One region of the Vibrio profundum genome, then DNA from elsewhere that is predicted to be linked to it. Evidence: predicted binding sites of a transcription regulator. Region 1 holds the regulator's gene; the other holds the start of a gene.
What was found. Region 1 encodes PurR, which represses purine synthesis genes. Its sites were predicted from a motif close to TNANGNAAACGTTTNCNTNA; they were not measured.
Positions count from the first base shown of each region.

Region 2: a site for PurR is predicted at 2,198-2,217, ahead of pckA (phosphoenolpyruvate carboxykinase (ATP)). Genes of this name have one in related genera too.

Region 1 covers NZ_JAKJTA010000003.1:461,408-469,656, forward strand. The annotation lists gene L4C34_RS02080 (GNAT family N-acetyltransferase) at 1-51, opposite strand, end outside; gene L4C34_RS02085 (substrate-binding periplasmic protein) at 363-1,157, opposite strand; gene L4C34_RS02090 (MFS transporter) at 1,234-2,451, opposite strand; gene purR (HTH-type transcriptional repressor PurR) at 2,654-3,658, opposite strand; gene torD (molecular chaperone TorD) at 3,858-4,514, opposite strand; gene elyC (envelope biogenesis factor ElyC) at 4,673-5,536, opposite strand; gene cmoM (tRNA uridine 5-oxyacetic acid(34) methyltransferase CmoM) at 5,593-6,372, shown strand; gene mukF (chromosome partition protein MukF) at 6,387-7,724, shown strand; gene mukE (chromosome partition protein MukE) at 7,705-8,249, shown strand, end outside.
Region 2 covers NZ_JAKJTA010000006.1:291,541-299,789, reverse strand. The annotation lists gene L4C34_RS07415 (AsmA family protein) at 1-302, opposite strand, end outside; gene pckA (phosphoenolpyruvate carboxykinase (ATP)) at 398-2,026, opposite strand; gene hslO (Hsp33 family molecular chaperone HslO) at 2,363-3,238, opposite strand; gene hslR (ribosome-associated heat shock protein Hsp15) at 3,254-3,649, opposite strand; gene gspC (type II secretion system protein GspC) at 3,840-4,748, shown strand; gene gspD (type II secretion system secretin GspD) at 4,787-6,832, shown strand; gene gspE (type II secretion system ATPase GspE) at 6,832-8,249, shown strand, end outside.

The sequences.
Region 1 (8,249 bases):
GTCCCCCTCGGTGATTTGAGTCATAATGAGATTCGGCGTGTCTATTTTCATCAATGGCGACCTTCAGCTATATAGTAAGTTAATCTCAATATAACAGAGCCTTATTGATAATAGATGACTTTTTCTTTGGTCCAATCATAGACACTATATCGTTGTAATATGCTTTAAAAATCGGCACTAAGTTTGAGTTTGGTCATCCAAGTACATAAATGGGCAAAACTTGGTGACAAATATGACGGGGTTTACAGGACTAGTTATCGCGGTAGGAGGATAAAGTAATATTGGAGCCAAGACGACGAGATGTCGACGTTTCATTATTCATCTCCGAGTAAGGGGGTGAAAAAGTTTTTCACCAGTATAGTCTACTGGCTAGATCCCCTAGGTAAATAGGTAGCAAGAATCTCATCATACTCACCACTGCTTTTAATTTTGTGCAGCCCTCGTTCGAATGTTTTAGCCAGAGCCGATTCACTTGGCGCGAACAGCAAATCAAGATTCGCGCGATACAAGACGTGGCTGTCGATGGCAAAACGTTCTATGTCTTTGGGGTAGTTCTTGCGAACCATTGCCCAGCCACTAAATTTGGTGACAACAACCATATCGATTCGATCGCGGAAAAGCTTTTTGATATTGAGCTCCGAATCTTTAGTCAGGTGGGGCTCGATTCCAGATCGCTTAAGTTTTGCCTCCAAAACGCCACCGTAAACATAGCCGACACGATACTTTTTGAGATCACTTAGCTGAGTGAAGTTGATTCCATTGGGAAAGCGATCTTTTAGATAAAACAGGTGTAACGTAGCTTGATATAGATTGACTGAGATGAAATTTGAAGACTGTTTTCTTTCTGTAAACCAGTTTTTTGATCCGATCACCGCATGACTTTTTTGCTCGTCTAATGCCCACTTTATTCGGGCCATTGGGTAAATATCAAAATGAACTTTGATATTTTCAGCGGCAAATGCCGCTATGGTCATTTTGTTTAATACAGACTCATCTGTTCCCATGAGTGGAGGATGGTATACAGTTCCAAGTTTGAGAAATTCTTGAGCTTGAGCCTTGAAGGGGAATAAAGCGAGAGACGCACATATCACCACAATAATCCCCCATGTTATAGCAGATGTAGAATCATGGAATCGTCGTTCTAGTACTTTCCTCATCGTTGCCTGTACCCGCTTCTAAGTTTGTTGCCATCTCTGAAGGATTATAGTTGATGATTGCGTCATTCAGGTCTTGTTATCCTGTGGGGAGGCGGGGAATATCGCTCTTTGGAGACGCTACTCGGCTGCGAGCGAAGGCGAAGCAAGAAAGCAACAGTAGGGAGACAACCACATAGCAAGTCGTCAGGCTGAGCATACTTTTCATCGCGACGTTGTTTAATATAATTAGAGCAAGTCCCGTAAACAGCATCTTAATCCCCCCTTGTACGGCACTAGCAACCCCTCTGTTCTCTTTTATTTCTTGCATACATAGCGATAGAGCCAGCGGCGCTGAAATTCCGCACGTTACAGAAAAAATCACGGTTGTGAGCCAAATAGTGATTATGTTAACGCCATATAAGTAGTTGACGGCTGATAATGTGACAGCGGCAATCAGAGCGAAAACGATGCACCCATGCAGTAGTTTTTCGCTATTGAGGCGATATAGGTGTTTGGCTAGCATCAGGGAGCCTAACACTAAGCTAGCCGCGTATAAGATGTAGAGTAAGGCATTATCTAACGGAGAGTAATGGTGATGGGCAAGTATAAACGGCATGTAGGAATAGAACGCAATGGTGATGGTGAACAGCAGTGCTGAGATAACGCTGAACCAAATAAAGCGGGTGATTTTAAGGATCAGCAGGTAGCTTGAAAGCTGCTGACGGATGTCCATCCTGGCTGCCGTTGGAGTATGTGTTTCTTTAAGTTTTCGGGCTAATACGAATATGGCGATCAGAGTGAATATCGATAAGCCCACAAAAACGGCGCGCCATGCAAACCCTTGGAGTATTACCGCGCCGATCAGCGGCGCCAGCGCAGGCGAGAGTTGGCTGGAAATGGAAAAGTAGGCAAACGCTTTCTTAATCGTATCTTGTCTATCACATACATCGGAAATAATCGCCCGAGCAATCACGGGAGCGCCCCCCGCCCCTAAGCCAGTGAGTAAACGACACGCATAAAGCTGCTCGATATTTTGTGCAAAGGCCGATAAGAGTGCCCCGGTATCGACAATCAAAAACGCGAGTAATATCGCTTTCTTCCTGCCATAGACATCAGAATAAGCACCATAAAAAAATTGTGATATTGCCGCACTCACCAAGTAGATGACAATGAGTTGTTTGGTTTGGTATTCACTTACCGACAGCGATTGCATGATATAGGGAAGGGCAGGATTGAGCATATCCATCCCCATGAGCCCAATCACCAATATGAAACAAGAGAATAGAATCGTGTGTTTTTGCGTTGTATTGAACATAATAATCGCGAGGAGTGAGTAGATAGCTGTGCGATATTATTAACGAGAAACAAGTTTTTTTCTGGTTGTGCTTCTCAGTATTGAATCGCACGTAGAATGGGGCGCATTTCTCAGGAAGATTTGGCGTGCCAGGTAGGATACAAAAATGCCCGACTAGATTAGCCGGGCATTCAGTTAAAGTATTTCAAACGTTTAACGGCACTTAGCGAATATCTTTTACCGTATTGCGCACGACTATCTCAGGCTGCATTTCGAAGACACGTTTTTCGTGTTTTTTATCCTTGATGCGTTCAAGTAGAATTTCGAATGCGTTTTTACCCACTCGGCGCTTAGGCTGGTGGATAGTGGTAAGCGGTGGTGAGAAATATTCCGCTAACTCAATATTGTCATAACCAATAACTGACATATCTTCAGGCACTTGTATGCCTTTTTGCTGCAAACGACTAATTAAGCCAAGTGCCATGGTATCGTTAAAGCAAAATACCGCTGTTGGCTTTTTATCCATGACTGCAATTTTATCTGCCGCGAGCACGGCCGTGTCGCATTCAAAATTGCCTTCTAAGATCCAGTCCTCGTTAACCTTAATGTCTTTCTCCGACAATGCGCGTTTGTAACCTCGAATGCGCTCTTGGCAGGCCGCTTTTTCTATTTGTCCGCTTAAACAAGCAATATCAGTGTGGCCGTTATCCATCAAGAATTTGGTCGCTAAATAGCCACCTTCTTCTGAGTTATCGATGATTTTGTCAGCTTGTGAGCTCTCAGGGCCCCAATCCATCACGACTTTTGGAATATCTTTGTGTTGGTCAAGCATCTCACGCAATTCTTCAGTTAGGTCAGAACACATCACCAACATACCGTCAACGCGTTTCTCAGCGAGCATGCGAATATAGTCGCGCTGCTTTTCGTAGATCCCACCAGTGTTACACAAAATCAAAGTGTAGCCTTGACGGTAACAGTAGCTTTCAACACCATCGATGACTTCAGAGAAAAACAGGTTCGTCGACTGAGTGACTAGCATCCCGATAGTGCGTGTCGTGTTGCATTTTAAACTGCGTGCGACCGCGCTTGGCGCGTAGTTGAGTTCTTTTACCGCCGCTTGAACTCTCTCTTGCGTGGTTTCAGCAACAAAACGAGTCTTATTGATTACGTGTGAAACTGTGGTGGTTGATACGCCAGCGAGGCGTGCAACGTCTTTAATGGTGGCCATTGTTCTGTCCTATTATTTCTGCCACATTTATTTGGACGGGCAGACAGTCCTACATACAGCAAAACCGCCAAACTACGGCGGTTTACATAATTTCATCATCTTTTTCTCGATTGCGTTGCCGATTTTAGTGTGCCTGTCTTATTACCGCAACAGAAAACCACGCTCTGACTTTGTTTATTGGCTTAATTTGCACGGTATTTTACAAACGCTGTTTAGTCGCGAGGTATTCACAATCCAGTTCAAGGAAGCAAACTAACAAGCGTGCGATCGATGCGTAGAAGCCAAAGCTGTCTTTGTGATTGAGTTGCTCTCTAAAGTCATATAACCAAGACAGCAAATAACGGCGGATAAACATCTCTTGTTCAGTGAGCGCTTCATTGAAGTGCGCCAGTTTTTCGAGCTCGTTGGAGCGAATAATTAAATTGCCAAGAAAGTCGAGCTCATTAGAGATGTGATCGGCAGGTTCTTTGTTGGATGGGTCGACAGTGACATAGTGGCTGGCCATCAAGGCCACAATCTCTTGGGTCGAAGTATGTAAAGAGGGGTTGGCCACGTTACGGTAATGAGATGCGCAGGTGGAAATGACGTTCTGATTCGAACTGAGGAATAGGTCGTTAAAGTCTGACGCTAGCACAATTTGCGCATCTTCCATTGTCCTCAACTGGTTGATGCAATGGAGTAAGTCGTCACTGGGTTCCGTAAGAATGGGAACCTCTCCAAGCCCTTCAACAAAAGTTTTAAGTTCGTCGCTTTGATACTGATCTAACTCAGTCTCAGACAGCTCCCGCACAAAAAGCCCCGAGATCCACCAATAGATCTCGGCTCGCTTTTCATTAAAGGCTTTTAACTCATCCATGGCGGCCACTTCTTGCTATCCATGCTTATATTTTAATCAATAAATGAAACTTTGCTGGAATGTCGGTGCATTCATGTCTGAGGTGGGAGATCAAACAGGGCAGCGATTAGACTGCCCATAAAGTATATTGCGAGATAATGGCTGGGCTTAAGTCGCCATTAAAGTGAGGTTTCCGGGTCTTTTGGGGTAGCTTCGGTATAGTCAGTTGCCACCCAATCCCTTAGAGATTGCCACATCAACCCCAGCTCTTCGTGCCAGTAAGTCTCTGTTTGTTCGAGGTATTTAGCTTGGGGTGTATATTTTATCCATGCCTGAGAAATATGCTTTTGCGCTAAATAGTTAGTGGGGGCAGGCAGAGGGTATAAACCAGCCGAGTGAAACTCATTCAGTGCACGAGTCATATGACTTGCAGAAGTTACTAGCACCATTTTTTTCTGCTTAACGAAAGCGGCGGCTTGCCTAGCTTCCTCCCAAGTATCCTGTGCAGTTTCAAGCAGAATGATATCCGTTTTTGGCACACCGAGTGATAGGGCGACTTTCGCCATCATTCGAGCATTGCTCACTTCTGAACCCGCCGCGTAGCCTGACAGAATCAATTTTGAGCCTGGGTACATACGCATAACGCGGATGCCCTCAGCTAAGCGCATCAAGCCTGTGCGACTTAACTCGGAGGTAGGTGGGATCTGGTCATCGACCACGTGACCGCTGCCCAAAACCATAATGTAATCGATGTGCTCGTCGACGGGAAAGAAAGCACTGTGTTGCCGTTCTAAGGGCATAAGCAAACGAGTCGAAACGGGTTGAAAGGAGATTAAAAAGATCCCTAATAAAGAAAATAGCACCACTAAACAGCCAGACTTTCGCCGAGTGGTAAACATGATTAGCATCAGCCCGAAAAAACCCAGTAATAGCATCGCGGGTAGGGGCATGAGTAAGGAAGAAATTATTTTTTTCAGCACAAACATACTTAAATAGTCCGAAAAATCACCAATTGAAAGGAAAAAGAAACAAACTTTCTTTATTCCTGCCGTTCATATGACAGAATAGCAGCACGATTCGCTATAATAACGTAACGCCTGTGACAGAAGACCGCAATTTCGACGATATTGCCCACAAATTTGCAAAAAACATCTATGGCTCTGACAAAGGAAAGATTCGCCAAGCTATTGTTTGGGAAGACTTTACTGACATACTTTCTGCTCTAAATTGCGAGAATGCAGCATTGCGAGTTCTGGATGCTGGCGGTGGGCTAGCCCAGATGTCGCAAAAACTGGCTAAACTCGGCCATAAGATTACACTGTGTGACTTATCAAGGGAAATGCTTCAGCTTGCTAAGCATGATATTGAAAAGCATGGTCTTATGGAACAATATCGTTTTATTCATGCGCCTGTTCAGTCGATTGCTGAACATTTAGACGATCCTGTCGATTTTGCCATGTTCCATGCTGTCATGGAGTGGCTTACCGATCCAAAACTTGCGCTTGATACCGTTTTACAACAAGTAAAGCGGGGCGGTGTTGCGTCTGTTATGTTCTACAACCATCATGGCTTAGTGTACAAAAACGTTATGTGCGGCAATATTCCTCATGTACTGCAAGGAATGCCACATCGTAAACGTTTTAAGCTTCAACCACAGCAAGGATTGTTGCCAGAAGATGTGTATCGATGGATTGAAGACGCAGGCTTTGAAATTTGTGGAAAATCGGGCATTCGTTCGTTTAGCGACTACATAGGGAATGTCGAGTACATGGGTGACTACACATTTGATGATGTGTTGGCTCTTGAAAAGCAACTATGTAGACAAGAACCTTATTTATCATTGGGCCGATACATTCATGTCTGGGCCCAAAAGAAGTAACTACAGGAAAAAGGATGAGCGAAGAGACTCAACGAGTCGCTGATCAGCCTATTGAAGAGTTGGTCGGCTGGATTAGACAGCACGATTTCTCCTTACACCTCTCAACAGAGCGCTTGGCATTTTTGATAGCCCTTGCGGTTCTGAGCAATGAAAGATTTGATGAAGAGTTGGGTGAAGGGGAGCTGCACGACGCATTTTTGTTTGTAACGCGCATGTTTGAAGATACGGGCGAAGCCTCGATCTTTAGAGCAAACAATGCCGTCAACGAAATGGTGTCGCAGCGTTTGCTAAGCCGTTTTACCAGCGAAGTGACGGAGGGGGCAAGTATTTATCGATTGTCTCCACTAGCCATTGGCATTACCGATTATTATGTTCGTCATCGCGAATTTTCTAAATTGAAACTCTCGATCCAGTTGTCGATCGTAGCGGATGAGATGTCGAAAGCGGTTCAAGCTGCACAGGAGGGCGGAACTGTCGAACATTGGCAGAAAAACGTCTATGGCGTGCTGAAATACTCAGTCAATGAAATTTTTGACCAAATCGATCTTAACCAGCGTGTGATGGATGAACAGCAACAATCTGTTAAAGAGCAAATTGCTGAGTTGCTGCACAAAGATTGGCGTGACGCGATCAACAATTGTGAATCGCTACTGACAGAAACTTCTCACACACTGAAAGAGTTGCAAGACACCCTGCAAGCCGCTGGGGATAACTTACAAACTCAATTGTTAGATGTGCAAGAAGTGATCTACGGCAACGCTGAATTAGAGTTCGTCTCTGAGTTGCTGTTTGGGTTGCAGATGAAGCTCGACCGTATTATCAACTGGGGTCAGCAGGCGATTGACTTGTGGATTGGCTACGATCGCCATGTGCACAAGTTTATCCGAACTGCGATTGATATGGATAAGAACCGTGCCTTTAGTGCGCGCTTGCGTCAATCCATTCAAGATTACTTTGATGAGCCTTGGTTCTTGACCTTTGCGGATGCAGATAAGCTGAGTGACTTGCGCGATGAAGCCCTGGTGCTACGCGACGATGAAGTGACTGGGCAAATGCCACCAGAAGTGGAATATCAGCAGCTCGAACAAGTAGATGATGAACTGTCTAAGCGCATTTCCGATATGTTGCAGGCTCATAAAGAGAAATCTGCCGCGATTGACTTGGGTTCAGTGCTTAAAGATTACTTGTCGACCCATCCTCATACTCATCACTTTGATCTAGCACGTATGGTGATAGATCACGCAGTTCGACTAGGTTATTCAGGCTCAGACTATCACGCTGTGCAACCTGACTGGCAATCGATAAACGAATTTGGTGCAAAGGTACAAGCCAATGTCATTGACCGATACTAATGAATACATGCCTGACAATCTTGTGAAGGCAATCTCCAACCCTCTTTTTCCTGCATTGGACAGCATGTTGCGCGCGGGGCGTCATGTGTCAACGGAAGATCTGGATAACCACGCACTACTGGCAGACTATGAAATAGAGCTTGCTCAGTTTTACAAACGCTACAACACGGAACTTGTTAAAGCGCCCGAAGGGTTCTTTTACTTGCGACCGCGTTCGACTTCTTTAATTGGTCGCAGTGTATTGTCTGAATTAGACATGCTGGTGGGCAAAGTGTTGTGTTTCCTCTATTTGAGCCCAGAGCGTCTGGCGCACGAAGGTATTTTTACCAATCAAGAGCTCTACGACGAATTGCTGCAATTGGCTGATGAAAACAAATTGATGCGCTTAGTGACTAACCGCGCGACAGGCTCTGATCTGGATAAAGAAAAGCTGTTTGACAAGGTAAGAACCTCACTGCGTCGCCTGCGCCGTTTGGGTATGACCATCAATATTGGTGAAACTGGCAAGTTCCGTATCAGTGAATC
Region 2 (8,249 bases), on a different contig from region 1:
TCTAATGCGATTTTTCCATTATGGAACAGTCCTGAGTTGAGCCAAACAGTGATTTTGGGGATGTGGATTTTTTGCTTATCCAGCGTGGCATTCACCCTGTTGAGTTCAAACTTCCATGGTGCTTGGTAGCTAACTTGCTGGGCAGAAAGAGTCGGGCTGATGGTGAGATGGATAAGGCCATTAACGATTGGGGTGGCGAGTGAAGTAAACAGTAACCCATAACAGGTGCCCGCCGCGATGATGACCAGACCTAACAATATTCCCAACAGCTTGATTAATTTTTTCATTCGACGTTTAGCCACAATCACACTTAATGGCTATAGCTTGAAACAAAATGCGGTAGGTCGCAATAAAAAGCCCCTAAGTTTAGGGGCTTGTCATCGCATTTGAGACTCGGTTACTTGTCTAGTTGAGGTCCAGCGGCAACCAGTGATTGGCCTTCCGCATTGTCAGTGTATTGAGCGAAGTTATTGATAAAGCGCGCCGCAAGGTCTTGCGCTTTGTCTTGCCATTGCTGAGCTTGTGGGTAGGTATCACGTGGGTCAAGGATGCTTGAATCGACACCCGTCAATGACGTTGGCACTTCAAGGTTAAAGGTTGGGATAACCTTAGTTGGCGCTTGGTCAATCGAGCCATCTAAGATAGCGTCGATGATGCCGCGGGTGTCCTTGATTGAAATACGCTTGCCGCTGCCGTTCCAGCCAGTATTGACTAGGTAAGCTTCCGCGTCAGCCGCTTCCATACGCTTGACCAATACCTCAGCGTATTTTGTCGGGTGCAGAGACAAGAAAGCTGCGCCAAATGCCGCAGAGAAAGTCGGCGTTGGTTCTGTGATGCCGCGCTCTGTTCCTGCCAATTTAGCCGTAAAGCCAGATAGGAAATGATACTTAGTCTGCTCTGGAGTCAGCTTGGACACTGGTGGTAGCACACCAAACGCATCGGCAGTGAGGAAAATCACTTTCTTAGCATGGCCAGCTTTGGATACGGGCTTGACGATATTGTCGATGTGGTAAATTGGGTAAGAAACACGTGTGTTTTCTGTTTTCGAACCATCATCGAAATCGATGCTGTTGTCAGCTCTTACGGTGACATTTTCCAGCAGTGCGTCACGGCGAATAGCGCTGAAGATTTCTGGTTCCGCTTCTTGCGAAAGGCGGATGGTTTTTGCGTAGCAGCCACCTTCAAAGTTGAAGATACCGTCGTCATCCCAGCCGTGCTCATCGTCGCCGATTAGCTCACGCTTAGGGTCGGTGGATAGTGTGGTTTTGCCTGTGCCAGACAAACCAAAGAAGATGGACACATCGCCTTTTTCGCCTACGTTGGCCGAGCAGTGCATGGACGCGATACCTTGTTGTGGCAACAAGTAGTTCATCACCGAGAACATGCCTTTTTTCATTTCGCCGCCATACCAAGTGCCACCAATAATTTGGGTGCGCTCGGTCAGGTTAAAGGCAACGAAGTTTTCAGAATTTAGACCCTGTTCTTTCCAGTTTGGATTGGTCGCTTTAGCGCCATTCATGACGACAAAATCAGGTTCAAAGCTTTCTAGTTCTTGTTCTGTTGGGCGAATGAACATGTTTTTGACGAAGTGAGCTTGCCATGCAACTTCAGTGATCACGCGAATACTTAGACGTGAATCAGGGTTAGCACCACAGTAACCATCAATGACAAACAAACGTTTGCCAGACAATTGCTCGGTGACGAGCGACTTAAGGTCATTCCAAGTATCAGGGCTGATCGGTTTATTATCGTTTTTACCTTGATCAGACCACCACAAGGTATCTCGGGTAGTGTCATCTTTAACTATGTATTTGTCTTTTGGGGAGCGGCCAGTAAAAATACCGGTATCGACTGCAACGGCACCTAACTCAGTGACGGTGCCTTTTTCATAACCGTTTAAATCAGCCCTTGTTTCTTCGGCAAACAATAGTTCATAGCTTGGGTTGCGAAGAACTTCTGTTACGCCAACCAATCCGTGTTTGGTCAGATCGATGCTGGCGGCCTGAGTATGTTCCATAACGGTCATAGATGCTCCTTATAAGGATATGTGTAGGGGTGTTGTAAGATTTTATTATAATTGTGTAATGGCCATACTAGCCTCGGCTGCGCAGATAAACAGTGAGCAAATAGGAAAATTGCGCCTCTTTTTATATAGCATTACCTTGGCGATCGTGCACTGGCAACGCTAGTTTAGCCTGTACGCAATCGTTGGCGCTAGAACAAATTCACTTATTAATCACCTTAAAATAACGAGTAATTTGTTTACGGATTTGAGAGGATAATAGGAGATTTAGCTCACAAAAAAACCAGCAGGGCGCTGGCTTTTTGTAATAAATATTACGAGTTTTCGTTGCTGGAAAAATTAATGCAGCACACTGTCGCCTTTGTCTTGGCTAGCATACAACTCAGCGACGTCTGATGAGTCGAAATTGTAGCTGGTGCCACAGTAGTCACAGTGTAGTGCTATTGAGCCTTCCGATGCTAAAATATCGGCGACTTCTTCTTTGCCAACGGTCAAGATGGCTGAAGCGCTTCGCTCTCGTGAACAACCGCATTTGAATTCGACAGGTTGCGGGTCAAATACTTGTACTTTGTCTTGGTTGTATAAACGATACAGTAAATCGTCTGCCGCTAAGGTAAACAATTCCTCATCTTTTACCGTGTCGGTAAGTTGCTCTAAGTGTTCAAAGTCTGTATCAGAGCCTGTGCCGTCTGGCATGACTTGTAGTAGCATGCCGGCCGCGTGTGCCTGACCTTGGCTCTCGCCAGTGCGGATCCAAAGTCGAGTTTTGAGCTGCTCTGAACGAGCGAAATAGCTTTCAATGACCTCGGCAATGCTATTGCCTTCTAAGCCAACAACCCCTTGGTAGCGTTCGCCTTGCTTTGGTTCAATGGTGATCACTAGGTGACCTTTGCCTAACATGTCATGTAGATTGGCTTGCTCTGCTAGCTCGCCATCCCAGCGTGCGATACCACGAACTTGTTGTTCATTGTTACCATTGACTACCACCAAAGAAACAGGACCATCGCCTTGAAGCTGAAGGGTAATCGAACCTTCAAACTTAATGGTCGCGGTCAGTAAGGTTGTGGCAACCAGCAGCTCACCTAGTAAGGTTTGCAGTGGAGCCGGGTAGTCTTTATTGGTGAGCATATGCTGATAGGCATCGCTCAATTGCACCAATTCGCCGCGTACCGATAGGTCTTCAAAAAGATAGCGATTTAACACATTGTTTGCCATGGGGGTAACTCCAGCTTATTGATGTTTAAATTTAATAATGTCGCGACGTTGCTTTTTGTCGGGACGTTTTTCTGGGCTCGGATTATGCGCATGCAGGCGGCGTTTTTCCGTTTCCTCTTCGCGCTTGCGCACACTGTCGGATGTTTCTGTATACAGGGTCTGCGCTTCTGGCGCGCCACGTCTTTGGCCGCTGATTTGGTCGATAGCCACTGTCTTTTCTATGTGACCTTGGCGCAAAGTAATGACGGCTCCGAGCTCGACAATTTTACTTGGTTTGCTGCGCTGGCCATTGTAGTGCACTTTGCCGCCATCAATCATGTTACGAGCAATAGAACGTGTTTTATAAAAGCGAGCAGCCCACAGCCACTTGTCGAGGCGTACTGCCGTTGTCTCAGAGCTTAACTTCGTCATTGTGTAATGTAAGTTGGGGTATTATTAATAATGTGCACTAACAATGGTGATGATGCGGCATTTTTTCAAGGTGGTGATGAAATATTCACCCTGACATGATATGGCCACTAGTTGCTATGGTATAGTAGCGCGCTCGAAAATATCGGGGCATTTTGGTGGAAGATATTGATAATAATGTTAAGGAATGTAGGTGAAACGCATTGACCTAGAACGGGTAATCAAGCCTGAGGTTTGGCTGGAATACATTCAAAGCCATGGCTTTGTAATGCAAAAAAAGCTGAGTACGGCCTTGATCGTTGGCTTATCGATGACCTCTGCATGGACGGTAGGAAAAACAGTTTGGATGGTAGGCGGCGATGCCAGCCCGATACCACCTTGGAGCTCTCCAGCGGTTCGTTCGGCCCAACCGGCTCATCAATCGTTGGACGTGAATGGCTTGAAACAAAGCCAGCTGTTTGGCGCTTATCATAAAAAGCCAGTGGCGGCAGTAGAGCAAGTTATTCGCAATGCGCCCAAGACCCGTTTGAACTTAACCTTAGTGGGGACTTCCACCAGCTCAGAACCACACCATGGGGTCGCGGTGATTGCGAACAGTGGCCAACAATCTACATATGGTGTTGATGATGTGATTACGGGAACCCGCGCTAAACTAAAAGCAGTCTTGATTGACCGAGTGATTATTGAAAATAATGGTCACGATGAAACTTTAATGCTCAAAGGGGTCAAATATAGCGCCTTATCTGCCTCTCGCAATCAGCCTATTGCCCCAATACAAGATGCGCAGATGCCAGCGGCGAAACGGTCGGCGATTATTGCGCAGATTGTTGAGCAGCCCCGCAAGCTTTTACAATATGTTGGCTTTTCACCGGTGAGCCAGAAAGGGCGCATCATAGGTTATCGAGTGACACCGGGTAAGAGCCCAGATTTATTTATGTCACTGGGCCTTAAGCCTGGTGATGTTGCCACTCAAGCAAATGGCTACGCACTGACGGATCCATCCAGCTTAGAGAAGATTTTCCACGGCATTATTCATGAACATCGTTTAGATCTCACGGTAGAGCGCAATGGGCAGCCACGTGACATCAACGTCAAATTATAGAACTTATGCGATCTTGCATAAGAAACTAGGAGCAAAACGTGAAGCATTGGCTTAACAAAGGCACTTGGCTGTTGATTGCCAGTCTGTTGGCTGCGCCAACTATGGCGTGGGCAAGCGAATTCAGTGTTAATTTTAAAGGCACTGACATCCAAGAGTTTATTGATACGGTTGGCCGTAATCTCGGTAAAACCATGATTATCGACCCGACAGTGCGCGGGAAAATTGATGTCAGAAGCTACGATGCGCTCAATGAAAAGCAATACTACAGCTTGTTCTTGAACGTTTTACAAACCTACGGCTTTGCTGCAGTGACTGAACCTGACGGTGTGATCAAGGTAGTACGAGCCAAAGACGCAAAAATGGGTGCGGTACCTGTGCTCACCGGTAAAGGCAAAGCCAGCTTTGGCGATGAAGTGATCACACGCGTGGTGGCGGTGCACAATGTTTCTGTACGTGAGCTATCGCCAATCTTGCGCCAGCTTATTAACAACGCCGGTTCTGGCAATGTAGTGCATTACGATCCATCGAACATCATTTTGCTGACAGGTCGCGCGGACACGGTTAACAAGCTCGTTAATATCATTCAACGTGTCGACCAAGTCGGCGATAAAAATATCGAAGTGGTTGAGCTGAAAAACGCTTCAGCGGCGGATACGGTTCGCACCATTGATTCTTTACTTAAATCAAACGCCGCGCAAAATATCCCCAACAATATGCAGCCGAAGTTAGTGGCCGATGAGCGCACTAACTCGATTTTGATATCCGGCAACCCAGAAGTACGCGCTAGATTGAAAAGATTGATTAAGCAGCTCGACGTTGGCCTAGCCTCGCACGGTAACAGCCAAGTTATTTTCCTTAAATATGCTAAAGCGGAAAATTTAGTCGAAGTGCTACAAGGTGTGGCGAAAAACCTAGAAGCAGAAAAGAAAAATAAAGGGGCGGCGACCAAGAGTAGCAAAAGCGATGTCACCATTGCTGCCACCAAAGATACTAATGCATTAGTGATCACTGCGCCGCCAGATATTATGAAATCGCTAAAAAGTATTGTATCTCAATTGGATATTCGCCGCGCACAGGTTTTAATTGAAGCCTTGATCGTCGAAATGAGCGAAGGTGAGGGGATCAACCTAGGTGTGCAATGGGGTTCGATTAAAAGCGGCTCTGTAGTGCAGTTTGGTAATACAGGTACGCCAATCGGTGGGGTAATGACTGGCTTAGAAGATGCTAAAGATCAAACTAACTCTCAAAGCTATTACGACGAATCGTCGGATTCATGGAAAACATCTGAAACCACGGAGTCAGGCGACTACAGTAACCTAGCGACGGCACTTGGTGGCGTCAATGGCGCGGCGATGAGCTTAGTGATGGGCGATTGGACGGCATTAATCAGCGCGGTAGCGACGGATTCCAACTCAAATATCTTGTCCTCACCTAGCATTATGGTGCTGGACAACAGTGAAGCTGATTTTGTTGTGGGTGAAGAAGTACCTGTGGTGACGGGCTCAACTGCCAGCTCTAGTAACAGCAACCCATTTCAAACGGTGAGCCGTAAGGAAGTGGGCATCAAACTTAAAGTTACGCCGCAAATTAATGAAGGAAATGCGGTGAAGCTGACTATCCAGCAAGAAGTGTCGAACGTATTGCCTGCCAATGGTGCGGTCGACGTGCGCTTTGCTAAGCGCACGCTGAATACTTCGGTGATGGTCAACGATGGCCAAATGATTGTCTTGGGCGGCTTGATTGACGAGCGCGCGGTGGAAAGTAAGTCTAAGGTGCCAATCTTGGGTGACATCCCAATTATCGGGGCTTTGTTCCGCTCGACCTCAACCACCACAGAGAAAAAGAACCTGATGGTGTTTATTAAACCGACCATTATTCGCACGGGCGTCACGGCGAATGGTGTGACGGAGCGTAAGTATAACTATATGCGCGCGGAGCAATTGTTTAAATCCGATAAAGGCTTCGATTTAATCAAAAACGCGAAAATCCCTGTACTACCTAAATATGGCGATGATGGCCACCGCCCAGCGGAGTTTCAAAGCATTATCGATCAAGTCAATGACAAAAAAATAGAACATAACTAATGGATCAACCAGAGCAGTCAGTTAGTCAGCGCCGCTTACCATTTAGCTTTGCCAATCGCTTTAAAATTGTGTTGGCGAGTCAAGCGCAAGGAGCGGTGCTGTATTACGTGGCACCTCTCTCTATCCCAGCGCTCGCGGAAGTGAAACGGGTGATGCAAAGCCCATTTACATTGCAGGTGCTTGGCGTAGACGAATTTGACCAAAAGTTAACCGAAGTTTATCAGCGCGATTCCTCAGAAGCGCGCCAATTGATGGAAGATATTGGCGCCGACAGCGATGATTTTTTCTCTTTGGCAGAAGAGTTGCCACAAGATGAAGACTTACTGGAAGCCGAAGACGATGCGCCAATCATTAAACTGATAAACGCGATGTTGGGCGAAGCTATCAAAGAAGGGGCTTCGGATATCCATATTGAGACATTCGAGAAATCGTTGTCGATTCGTTTTCGTATCGATGGCGTGCTACGTGATGTGTTAGCGCCAAGTCGTAAGCTAGCGCCTTTGTTAGTCTCAAGGGTTAAGGTCATGGCGAAGCTGGATATCGCCGAAAAGCGGGTACCTCAAGATGGTCGTATCTCGCTGCGTATCGGTGGTCGAGCGGTGGATGTGCGTGTTTCGACCATGCCGTCGTCTCATGGTGAGCGAGTAGTGATGCGTTTGCTAGATAAAAACGCGACTCGGTTAGATTTACACAGCTTGGGAATGACGGCGGATAACCATAACGATTTCCGCAAGCTGATTCAGCGTCCACACGGCATCATTTTGGTGACGGGCCCGACAGGTTCTGGTAAATCCACCACCTTGTATGCCGGGCTGCAAGAAATTAACAGCAATGAGCGCAATATTCTCACGGTTGAAGATCCGATTGAATTTGATATCGATGGTATCGGCCAAACGCAGGTGAACCCTAAGGTCGATATGACCTTTGCGCGGGGTTTGCGCGCTATCTTGCGTCAAGACCCAGACGTGGTGATGGTGGGTGAGATTCGTGATTTAGAAACCGCGCAAATTGCAGTGCAAGCCTCTTTGACCGGTCACTTGGTGATGTCAACGCTGCATACCAACACCGCCATCGGCGCTATTACGCGTTTGCGTGATATGGGCATTGAACCCTTCTTGATTTCGTCTTCTTTGTTAGGCGTGCTGGCTCAGCGCTTGGTACGGACCCTTTGTCAAGAATGCATGGAGCCGTTTGAAGCTGATAAAGAGCAGAAGAAACTGTTTGGTTTATCAGAGAACCAATCGCTGACGCTGCACCATCCAGTGGGTTGTGATGAGTGCAACCAGAAAGGCTATCGAGGTCGAACCGGCATTCATGAATTGGTGCGCATTGATGCCAAAGTCCAAGAGCTTATCCACAGTGAAGCGGGCGAATTGGCGATAGAGAAAGCGATTCGCAGTTCAACACCAAGCATCCG